Regions from separate parts of the Franconibacter pulveris genome, predicted to be linked through region 1. Evidence: predicted binding sites of a transcription regulator. Region 1 holds the regulator's gene; each other region holds the start of a gene.
What was found. Region 1 encodes LexA, which represses DNA repair genes until DNA is damaged. Its sites were predicted from a motif close to TNCTGTATGTACATACAGNA; they were not measured.

Region 1 (3,276 bases):
TGACCGTCATGGGCCAGCTGGCGCACGCGTTCGGCGTTATGAACATTAATGCCCTGATAAAGCCGGTTCCAGGTAAAGCCCAGAATACGATCGGAGACGCGAATCATCTCATAAGAGAAATTGGCGGCGATCTCTTCCATCAGCGCCACCGCGTTCTGCTGCGCTTTTTCGTGGGAGATTTTCTTGGTGCGCGCTTCGTCTTCGACCGCGCGAGCGATGGCTTTTGAGGCCAGCAGCTTATTGAACAGATCCTGGCGCGCCGGCAGACGCGGGCCTACCGCCGCCAGACGCTGGCGGGCGAAATGCATGCGCGCCACGCGGGCAAGCTTCTGCGCGATGGTTTTATCGGTGCCGTGCTCTGTCGCCATGCGGCGCAGGGATACCGGCTGCGAGAAGCGAACAAAGCTATCGCGGCCAAGCCAGGAGATAGCGAAAAACTTTTGTACGCCGTTAAGCAGGCGCAGCGGCGGGTTTTCTTCGCCTTTCTCACGCCCCGGCGCGCGGCCGAACATCACCGATACCGGCACCATCTGCACGTCGAGACCGGCATTGCTGCGATGCAGATCCAGGTACTCGTGAAACAGCTTGATGGACTCTTCTTTCGGCGTGTACCAGGTGAAAACGCGCGGGCCGCCGTGAATAAAGATGTAGCGGGGCAATTGCGTGCCATCGATTTCCAGCGGTTCTAACGGGTCCGGTAAATCGTGGGCCAGACACTGGGCGCGCAGCGTTAACAAATCCGCTTTGGAGTTGTACGGCAAGACGTACATGATGGGACGAGAGGTATCAAGCCCCAGCTCGGCGCAAGGATCCGCCGGAATAGACTTGCTTTTTACCAGCATACTTAATGGTAAATTCAGTAATTTGTAGTACATTCGTGGCCAACCGGACATAAACGATGTAAAGCCTCTGGTTAATAATGCAATGGCGCCGTCAGAATAGCAGAAACGATGCGGAATTTCTGTGGTGCTTCGTTGTTGAGCGCAATAGCATTGACGCTGATAAATCAAAAAGGTTTCTTTTTCATGGCCAATAACACCACCGGACTCACCCGAATCATTAAAGCGGCAGGCTACTCCTGGAAAGGAATTAGCGCGGCATGGAGGAATGAGGCGGCGTTCCGCCAGGAAGGCGTGGCGACAATACTCGCCATACTTATCGCCTGCTGGCTGGATGTCGACCCAATTACCCGCGTGCTGCTGATTGGCTCCGTTTTGCTGGTGATGATTGTGGAAATCCTGAATAGCGCTATCGAAGCGGTGGTTGACCGCATCGGGCCTGAGTTCCATGAGCTTTCCGGCCGCGCCAAGGATATGGGTTCGGCGGCGGTGTTGCTGGCGATTATCCTTGCCCTTATCACCTGGGTCACGCTGCTGTGGCAGCATTTGCGATAAGTTTTCCAGAATTGGCCGCGCTGGCGCGCTTTTTTGCGGGTAAGGTGGTTTCAAAATCGCCTTTAGCTGTATATACTCACAGCATTCACTGTATATTCACCCAGGGGGCGGAATGAAAGCATTAACTACCAGGCAACAAGAGGTGTTTGATCTCATTCGGGATCATATCAGCCAGACCGGCATGCCGCCTACTCGTGCCGAAATCGCGCAGCGTCTGGGGTTCCGTTCGCCCAACGCGGCGGAAGAGCATTTAAAAGCGCTGGCGCGTAAAGGCGTTATTGAAATCGTTTCCGGCGCTTCCCGCGGCATTCGTCTGTTGCAGGAAGATGAAGAGGGCCTGCCGCTGGTGGGGCGCGTCGCCGCTGGCGAACCGCTGCTGGCGCAGCAGCATATCGAAGGCCACTACCAGGTCGACCCTTCTCTCTTTAAGCCGAGCGCGGATTTTCTGCTGCGCGTTAGCGGCATGTCGATGAAAGACATCGGCATTATGGATGGCGATCTGCTGGCGGTGCATAAAACGCAGGATGTGCGTAACGGCCAGGTCGTGGTGGCGCGTATCGATGATGAAGTCACCGTTAAGCGCCTGAAAAAGCAAGGCAACACCGTCGAGCTGCTGCCGGAAAACAACGAATTCAAACCTATTGTGGTTGACCTGCGCGAGCACACCTTCTCTATTGAAGGGTTGGCCGTAGGGGTCATCCGCAACGGCGAATGGCTTTAACGCTCGCCTGATTGATAAACACACCGCAACGCAGCGCCCCTCGTTGCGGTTTTTTTTATCTTCTTTTCTCAGACTGCGTCCCCATGCCTTTTTTCTCACAGACTGACCGCGCGCTCTGGCGGCTTGCGCTGCCGATGATTTTCTCCAACATCACCGTTCCCCTGCTGGGCCTCGTCGATACGGCGGTCATAGGCCATCTTGACAGCGCCGACTATCTGGGCGGCGTGGCCGTAGGCGCAACCACCACCAGCTTCCTCTTTATGCTGCTGCTTTTTCTGCGTATGAGCACCACCGGGCTGACCGCGCAAGCCTTCGGCGCTCAGGATCCTACCCGGCTTGCCCGCGCGCTGGTGCAGCCGATACTGCTGGCCGTGGGGGCGGGGCTGATTATTATGCTGTTGCGTACGCCGCTGATTGACCTGGCGCTGCATATTGTCGGCGGCAGCGAAGCGGTATTGATGCAGGCAAGGCGTTTTTTAGAGATTCGCTGGCTTAGCGCCCCCGCGTCGCTCGCCAACCTGGTGCTACTCGGCTGGCTGCTTGGCGTGCAGTATGCGCGCGCTCCAGTGATCCTGTTAGTTGTGGGAAACCTGCTTAACATCGCGCTCGATCTCTGGCTGGTCATGGGCTTGCATCTGAATGTCCGGGGAGCGGCGCTTGCCACCGCGCTTGCCGAGTACGCCACTTTCTTTCTTGGCTTGTGGATGGTAAAGGGCGTGCTGAACAGGCGCGGCATCGGCGTTTCAATGCTCGCCACGGCGTGGCGCGGCGAGTTTCGTCGCCTGCTGGCGCTTAATCGCGACATCATGCTGCGTTCGCTGCTCTTGCAGCTCTGCTTTGCCGCCGTAACCATTTTTGGCGCACGCCTTGGCAGCGAAGTGGTCGCAGTCAACGCCATCTTAATGACCTTTTTAACGTTTACCGCTTACGCGCTGGATGGGTTCGCTTATGCCGTCGAAGCGCATTCCGGGCAGGCTTATGGCGCGCGAGACGGAAGCCAACTGCTGGATGTCTGGCAGGCGGCGTGTCGGCAGGCGGGCATTGTGGCGCTGGCGTTTAGCCTCTGCTGGGCCTTTTTCGGCGAAACGGTTGTTTCACTGCTGACCTCACTGCCCGCCTTGCAGCAGCAGGCCGACAACTATTTGCCCTGGCAGGTCGTGC
Region 2 (3,276 bases), 110 kb from region 1:
AAAGTCAGCGATCACTTCTGGACCGGACTGCTGCTGGTGCAGCTGGCGAACATCAGCTTCGCCATCGGTATGGTGGGGTATAAGCGGCTGATGGAGACGCGACCAATGCCGCAGCACACCGCCTTTTCCTGGTTCTATCTGGGGGCGTTTCTGGTGGCGGCCGTCGCCTGGTTTACCATAGGCAACCCGCAGAAGCTGCCCACCACGACGTTGCAATGGGGCATTCTGGTATGGCTTGGCGTGGCGGCGTCAGGGTTGGGCTATTTTATGTGGAACTACGGCGCCACGCAGGTTGATGCGGGCACGCTCGGCATTATGAATAACGTTCACGTCCCGGCCGGGCTGCTGGTTAACCTCGCCATCTGGCAGGAGCAGCCCCACTGGCCGAGTTTTATTATTGGGGGTACGGTAATAATGGCCTCGCTGTGGGTCCATCGACGCTGGGTCGCTCCGCGCTCTTCACAAACGGCAGATGATCGCAGGCGTGCTGACGCGCCGAGCGAATAAACGCCTCCGTTACCGGCTGACGCTGTTCGCCGTCGCGCACTGCGGCGTACAGCCGGCTCCATAAGCCTTCGCCCAGGGTTTTGGTCACCACCAGGCCCTGGCGCTCAAAACTCTCCACCACCCAGTGCGGCAACGCGGCGATGCCCATGCGTGCCGACACCATCTGAATCAGCAGCAGCGTGTTATCCACGCTCTTGAGCGAAGGGCTGACGCCTGCCGGTTGCAGAAAATGCCGCCATACGTCCAGGCGACTGCGCTGCACCGGATAAATCAGCAGCGTCTCCCCGGAAAAATCTTCCGGCGCGATGCGGGTTTTGGCGGCAAGCGGGTGATCGGTCGCCAGCACCAGGCGCACTTCAAAGTCAAACATCGGCGAATAGTGCAGACCGCTGCGCGGCAGAATGTCGGAAGTCAGCACCAGGTCCAGTTCGCTCTGTTGCAGCGCAGGCTGCGGGTCGAACGTCACGCCCGATTTAAAATCCATCTCCACCTGCGGCCACTGGCGGCGGAAATTCTCAAGCGCTGGCGTCAGCCACTGGATACAGCTGTGGCACTCGATAGCGATGCGAAGCTTCGTCTGCTGAGGCTCGTTGCACGCCTGCAGCGCCCGGCCAATCTGCGGCAGAACCTGTTCGGCCAGCTGCAGCAGGATTTCGCCCTGCGGCGTAAAGCGCAGCGGCTGGCTTTTACGCACAAACAGCCGAAAACCGAGCCGCTGTTCAAGATCGCTGAACTGATGAGAGAGGGCGGATTGCGTCTGATGCAGCGAGGCCGCCGCCGCTGCCAGAGAGCCGCAATTTCGCAGCGCCTGGAGCGTTCGCAGGTGTTTAATTTCGATCATGAAAGTCCTTCACTTCGCCATGAGGAATTTGCGCTTGAGGAATATACAGTACCTGCGGATTATGGATGTGTAAACATCTGGACGTCCAAACTCGTCATAATTCGACTTGCAGATGCGTTGGCTTTCCTCGCTCGCCCCAGTCATTTACTGGAGTAAGCTCCTGGGAACTCGCTGCGTCGCCGCCTTTCTGCAAGCCGACTTATTTAGAGTTAGCCCCTTCGGGGGCAAATCCGAAATACATACGGATTAACGAATAAGACGAACAGATTCATTTTCTGAAATTCGCGACTAAGCGGATCCATCTTCAAGAGAGGCAGAACATCATGACTATCCATAACCACACCCTCGGATTCCCTCGCGTCGGCCTGCGTCGCGAACTGAAAAAAGCGCAAGAAAGCTACTGGGCGGGCAATTCCAGCCGCGAAGAATTACTGGCGGTGGGCCGCGAGCTGCGCGCACGCCACTGGGAACAACAAAAGGCGGCGGGCATTGATTTGCTGCCGGTGGGCGACTTCGCCTGGTACGACCATGTTCTGACCACCAGCCTGCTGCTCGGCAATGTGCCGGCTCGTCATCAGAACGCGGACGGCTCGGTGGATATCGACACCCTGTTCCGTATTGGCCGCGGCCGCGCGCCAACCGGCGAACCTGCCGCCGCCGCGGAAATGACCAAGTGGTTTAATACCAACTATCACTACATGGTGCCGGAGTTCACGAAAGGCCAGCAGTTTAAACTGACCTGGACGCAGCTGATTGAGGAAGTGGACGAAGCGCTGGCGCTGGGCCACCACGTGAAGCCTGTACTGCTCGGTCCGGTTACTTACCTGTGGCTGGGTAAAGTGAAAGGCGAACCGTTCGACCGTCTTTCGCTTCTGAACGACATCCTGCCGGTTTATCAGCAGGTGCTGGCGGAACTGGCGAAACGCGGCATTCAGTGGGTGCAGATTGACGAACCGGCGCTGGTGCTGGAGCTGCCGCAGGCGTGGCTGGATGCGTTCAAACCGGCTTATGAAGCGCTTGCCGGCCAGATCAAACTGCTGCTGACCACTTACTTTGAAGGCGTGTCGGAAAACCTGGACACTATCGCCGCGCTGCCGGTGCAGGGGCTGCACGTGGACCTGGTTCACGGCAAAGATGACGTTAACGAACTGCATCGCCGTCTGCCTGCCGAATGGCTGCTTTCCGCAGGGGTTGTGAATGGCCGTAACGTCTGGCGCGCGGATCTTGCAGAAAAATATGCACAGCTTAAGGATCTGGCAGGCAAGCGCGAGCTGTGGATCGGATCGTCCTGCTCGCTGCTGCACAGCCCTATCGATCTGAGCGTGGAAACCCGTCTGGATGATGAGGTGAAAAGCTGGTTCGCCTTCGCGCTGCAAAAATGCCAGGAGCTGGCGCTGCTGCGCGACGCGCTGAACAGTGGCGATACCGCGAAAATCGACCAGTGGAGCGCGCCGATTCAGGCACGTCGCCACTCGGCGCGGGTGCATAACGCCGCCGTAGGCAAACGCCTTGCCGCCATCACCGCGCAGGACAGCCAGCGCGCTCATGCTTATCCGGTTCGCGCCGAAGCCCAGCGCGCCCGCTTTAAGCTGCCCGCCTGGCCGACCACCACCATTGGCTCCTTCCCGCAAACTACCGAAATCCGCGGCCTGCGCCTGGATTTCAAAAAGGGGAACCTGGATGCTAATCACTACCGCACCGGCATTGCGGAGCATATCAAGCAGGCGATTGTCGAGCAGGAGCGCCTGGGGCTGGACGTGCTGGTGCATGGCGAGGCTGAGCGCAACGACATGGTGGAATATTTCGGCGAGCATCTGGATGGCTTCGTCTTCACGCAAAACGGTTGGGTGCAGAGCTATGGCTCCCGCTGCGTGAAGCCGCCGGTAGTGATTGGCGATGTGAGCCGCCCGGAGCCGATTACCGTTGAA
Region 3 (3,276 bases), 2.1 Mb from region 1:
TCATACTGCACATTTTCGCTCACCAGTTCAGGCAGGATAACCGCCGAGGCGCTCGGGCCATACTGGCGAATGCCGCCGACCGGCAAATCGAGGAAGGCGCGCACGTGCAGCGCGAACTCCGATAAATCCTGCGAAATCAGCGTTACCATGCCGGTATCATGCGGGCGAGGGGAGACTTCGCTGAAAACGACGTCGTCGCCGCAGACAAACAGCTCCACGCCGAACAGGCCGTGGCCCCCCAGCGCCAGCACCACGTCACGCGCTATTTCCTGCGCGCGCGCCAGCGCGGCTTCGCTCATCTGCTGCGGCTGCCAGGACTCGCGGTAGTCGCCCTCTTCCTGACGATGGCCTACCGGCGAGCAGAAATGCACGCCGTCGACCGCGCTCACGGTCAGTAACGTAATTTCGAAGTCAAATTCCACTACGCCTTCAACAATCACTCGTCCCGCGCCTGCCCGGCCGCCCTGTTGGGCATATTGCCAGGCTTTTTCAAGCTGTTCCGGCCCGCGAATAAAGCTCTGGCCTTTGCCGGATGAGCTCATCACCGGTTTAACGATGCAGGGAAAGCCGATTTCTTCAACGGCGGCCTGAAAAGCGGCTTCGCTGTCGGCGAAACGGTAGCTGGAGGTAGGAAGTTTAAGCTCTTCGGCGGCGAGACGACGGATGCCTTCGCGGTTCATGGTCAGTTTCGCGGCGCGCGCGCAGGGCACTACGCGCTGACCCTGCTGTTCAAGCTCAATCAGCATATCCGTCGCGATGGCTTCGATCTCCGGCACGATATAGTCCGGCATCTCTTTCGCCACCAGCGCTTTGAGCGCCGCCGCGTCCAGCATATTGATGACATGGCTGCGGTGCGCAACGTGCATGGCTGGCGCATCGGCGTAGCGGTCTACCGCAATCACCTCAACCCCAAGCTGCTGGCATTCGATAGCCACTTCTTTGCCCAGTTCGCCCGCCCCAAGCAGCATGACGCGCGTCGCTGCCGGACGCAGCGCGGTTCCTAATAGAGCCATAATAGTTTTCTCGCTATGCAGGAAATTGGCCGGAGTATAAACGAAAACGATTGCGCTTGCAGTAACAGGCATTTGCATGCCAAAGATGAATGCGTTATACTGTATAAATACACAGTAATGAGGGTTCAAAAATGGCGGTAGAAATTAAATACGTCGTAATCCGTGAGGGTGTGGAAAAAATGTCATTTGCCAGTAAAAAGGAAGCGGATGCCTGGGACAAAATGCTCGATCTCGCCGAGGCACTGGAAGGCTGGCTGCAGCATGCGCCGATAACCCTGGAAGAGGGGCAGACCGAGCAGCTCGCGCTGTGGATGGCGGAAAACAAAGACAGCCTGGGCGCTATCGTGCGTACCGGTCGTCTGCCGCAGGAAAATGGCGAGTCAGCGCCGGCTGAAAGCGATGAAAACGGCGCGGTGGCGTTAAGCGCGGCGCGTAAGCGCACCAAAGCCGCCTGATATCCGCATGAGGCGTAGCGCGCTACGGCGCGCTGGCCTGATGGGGCCTCCTCTGCTTTACCTTTCTTGTCTTCGCTCTTCGCTCTTCGCTCTTCGCTCTTCGCTCTCCGCTCTTCGCTCTCCGCTCTCCGCTCTTCGCTCTTCGCTCTCCGCTCTCCGCTCTCCGCTCTCCGCTCTCCGCTCTCCGCTCTCCTGTCGCTCTGCGCTTTTCTGGCGCCTCCCTGTAATTAATAAGGCTATTTCTCAAAGCCGCCTTCAAACCCTTGCGCTCCGTTGGTTTTATACCAGGCTTTCTCTGTACCAACAGTGGAGGGTAATAATGATGAAAAAGAGGAATCTTTTAGCCTGCGCTTTGCTCCTTGGCAGCGCCTGCGCCGCCCATGCCGATGACCCGCGCGAGGTGCCGTTCCCTAAATGCGAGGGCGCGAATGCGCAAACTATCGCCGCCAGCGTGAAGCGCGATTACCTGCAAAACCGCATTGTGCGCTGGGCGGATGACCAGAAGACGCTGGGCCAGGCGGACCCGGTGGCCTGGATTAACAGCAAGGAGATAACCGGCAAGGATGAAAAGTGGAAAGTGCCGCTGACGGTACGCGGTAAAAACAGAGACATTCACTATACCGTCACCGTCGACTGCAAAGCGGGCAAAGCCCACTACCAGCTTTAATTGCGCGGCAGGAGCAGCCGCTCCTGCCCGATTCTTTTCCCTCTCTTTGCCCTTCCAGACATTTCTTGACGCCTGCTCGCTTACGCTTTCGGGATACCCCCCAACAGCAGAGGACAGTCATGACCAACTGGATGAACCAACTTCAGTCAATGCTTGGCACTATCAGCAGCGGCAATAAAACCCAGAGCGGCGAAAGCGGCCTTGGCAAACTGCTCACTCCCGGCGCGCTGGGCGGCCTGGCTGGGCTGCTGGTGGCAAGCAAATCTTCCCGCAAGCTGCTTTCGAAATACGGCACCGGCGCGCTGATGGTGGGCGGCGGCGCGGTGGCGGGCACGGTGCTGTGGAACAAGTACAAAGACAAAATCCGCGCGGCGCATCAGGACGAGCCCGATTACGGCAAACCTGTCGCCTCGCTCGACCGGCGGGCGGAACGACTGATTACGGCGCTGGTGTTCGCCGCCAAAAGCGACGGGCATATTGATGACCAGGAGCGGGCCGCCATTGAACGGCAGCTTCGCGAAGCAGGCGTTGAAGGCGAGGGCAGGGCGGTGGTGCAGCAGGCTATCGATCAGCCGCTCGATCCGGCGCGACTGGCGCAGGATATTCGCGATGAAGAGGAAGCCCTGGAGATCTGGTACCTGAGCTGCGCGGTAATCGATGTCGATCACTTTATGGAGCGCAGCTATCTCAATGCCTTAGGCGACGCCCTGAAAATCCCGCAGGAGGTGCGCGAAGAGATAGAAAACGACATCCGCGAGCAGAAAAAAGCGCTGCCGCCATCGTAAAGAAGTCTTAATCTTAGGCATGTTTCGCTTGCAACACGCTGGGGTTTTGCCACCCTTACAGTGTGTTAACCGAAAAGAACAACGACATGCCACCTCAAGCTAAAAAAATACCTCACGCCATCACGCAGCATGGCGATACGCGAATCGATAACTATTACTGGCTGCGTGACGACGCCCGATCCGACCCTGACGTGCTGGATTATCTGCACGCGGAGAACGATTACGGGCGCAGCGTTATGGTGACGCAGGAAGCGCTGCAGGAACGGTTGCTCGGCGAAATGGTCAACCGCATCCCGCAGCGCGACGTTTCGGCGCCCTATGTCAAAAATGGTTATCGCTACCGCCAGGTGTACGAA

Region 2: a site for LexA is predicted at 1,380-1,399, ahead of metR (HTH-type transcriptional regulator MetR). Genes of this name have one in related genera too.
Region 3: a site for LexA is predicted at 1,111-1,130, ahead of ACU4F7_RS13785 (YebG family protein). Genes of this name have one in related genera too.

The regions. Positions count from the first base shown of each region.
Region 1 covers NZ_CM165555.1:355,807-359,082, forward strand. The annotation lists gene plsB (glycerol-3-phosphate 1-O-acyltransferase PlsB) at 1-893, opposite strand, end outside; gene ACU4F7_RS01765 (diacylglycerol kinase) at 1,026-1,394, shown strand; gene lexA (transcriptional repressor LexA) at 1,507-2,115, shown strand; gene dinF (MATE family efflux transporter DinF) at 2,199-3,276, shown strand, end outside.
Region 2 covers NZ_CM165555.1:242,840-246,115, forward strand. The annotation lists gene ACU4F7_RS01240 (carboxylate/amino acid/amine transporter) at 1-507, shown strand, start outside; gene metR (HTH-type transcriptional regulator MetR) at 395-1,348, opposite strand; gene metE (5-methyltetrahydropteroyltriglutamate--homocysteine S-methyltransferase) at 1,672-3,276, shown strand, end outside.
Region 3 covers NZ_CM165555.1:2,917,579-2,920,854, reverse strand. The annotation lists gene purT (formate-dependent phosphoribosylglycinamide formyltransferase) at 1-1,013, opposite strand, end outside; gene ACU4F7_RS13785 (YebG family protein) at 1,145-1,468, shown strand; gene yebF (protein YebF) at 1,788-2,135, shown strand; gene ACU4F7_RS13775 (tellurite resistance TerB family protein) at 2,255-2,920, shown strand; gene ptrB (oligopeptidase B) at 3,007-3,276, shown strand, end outside.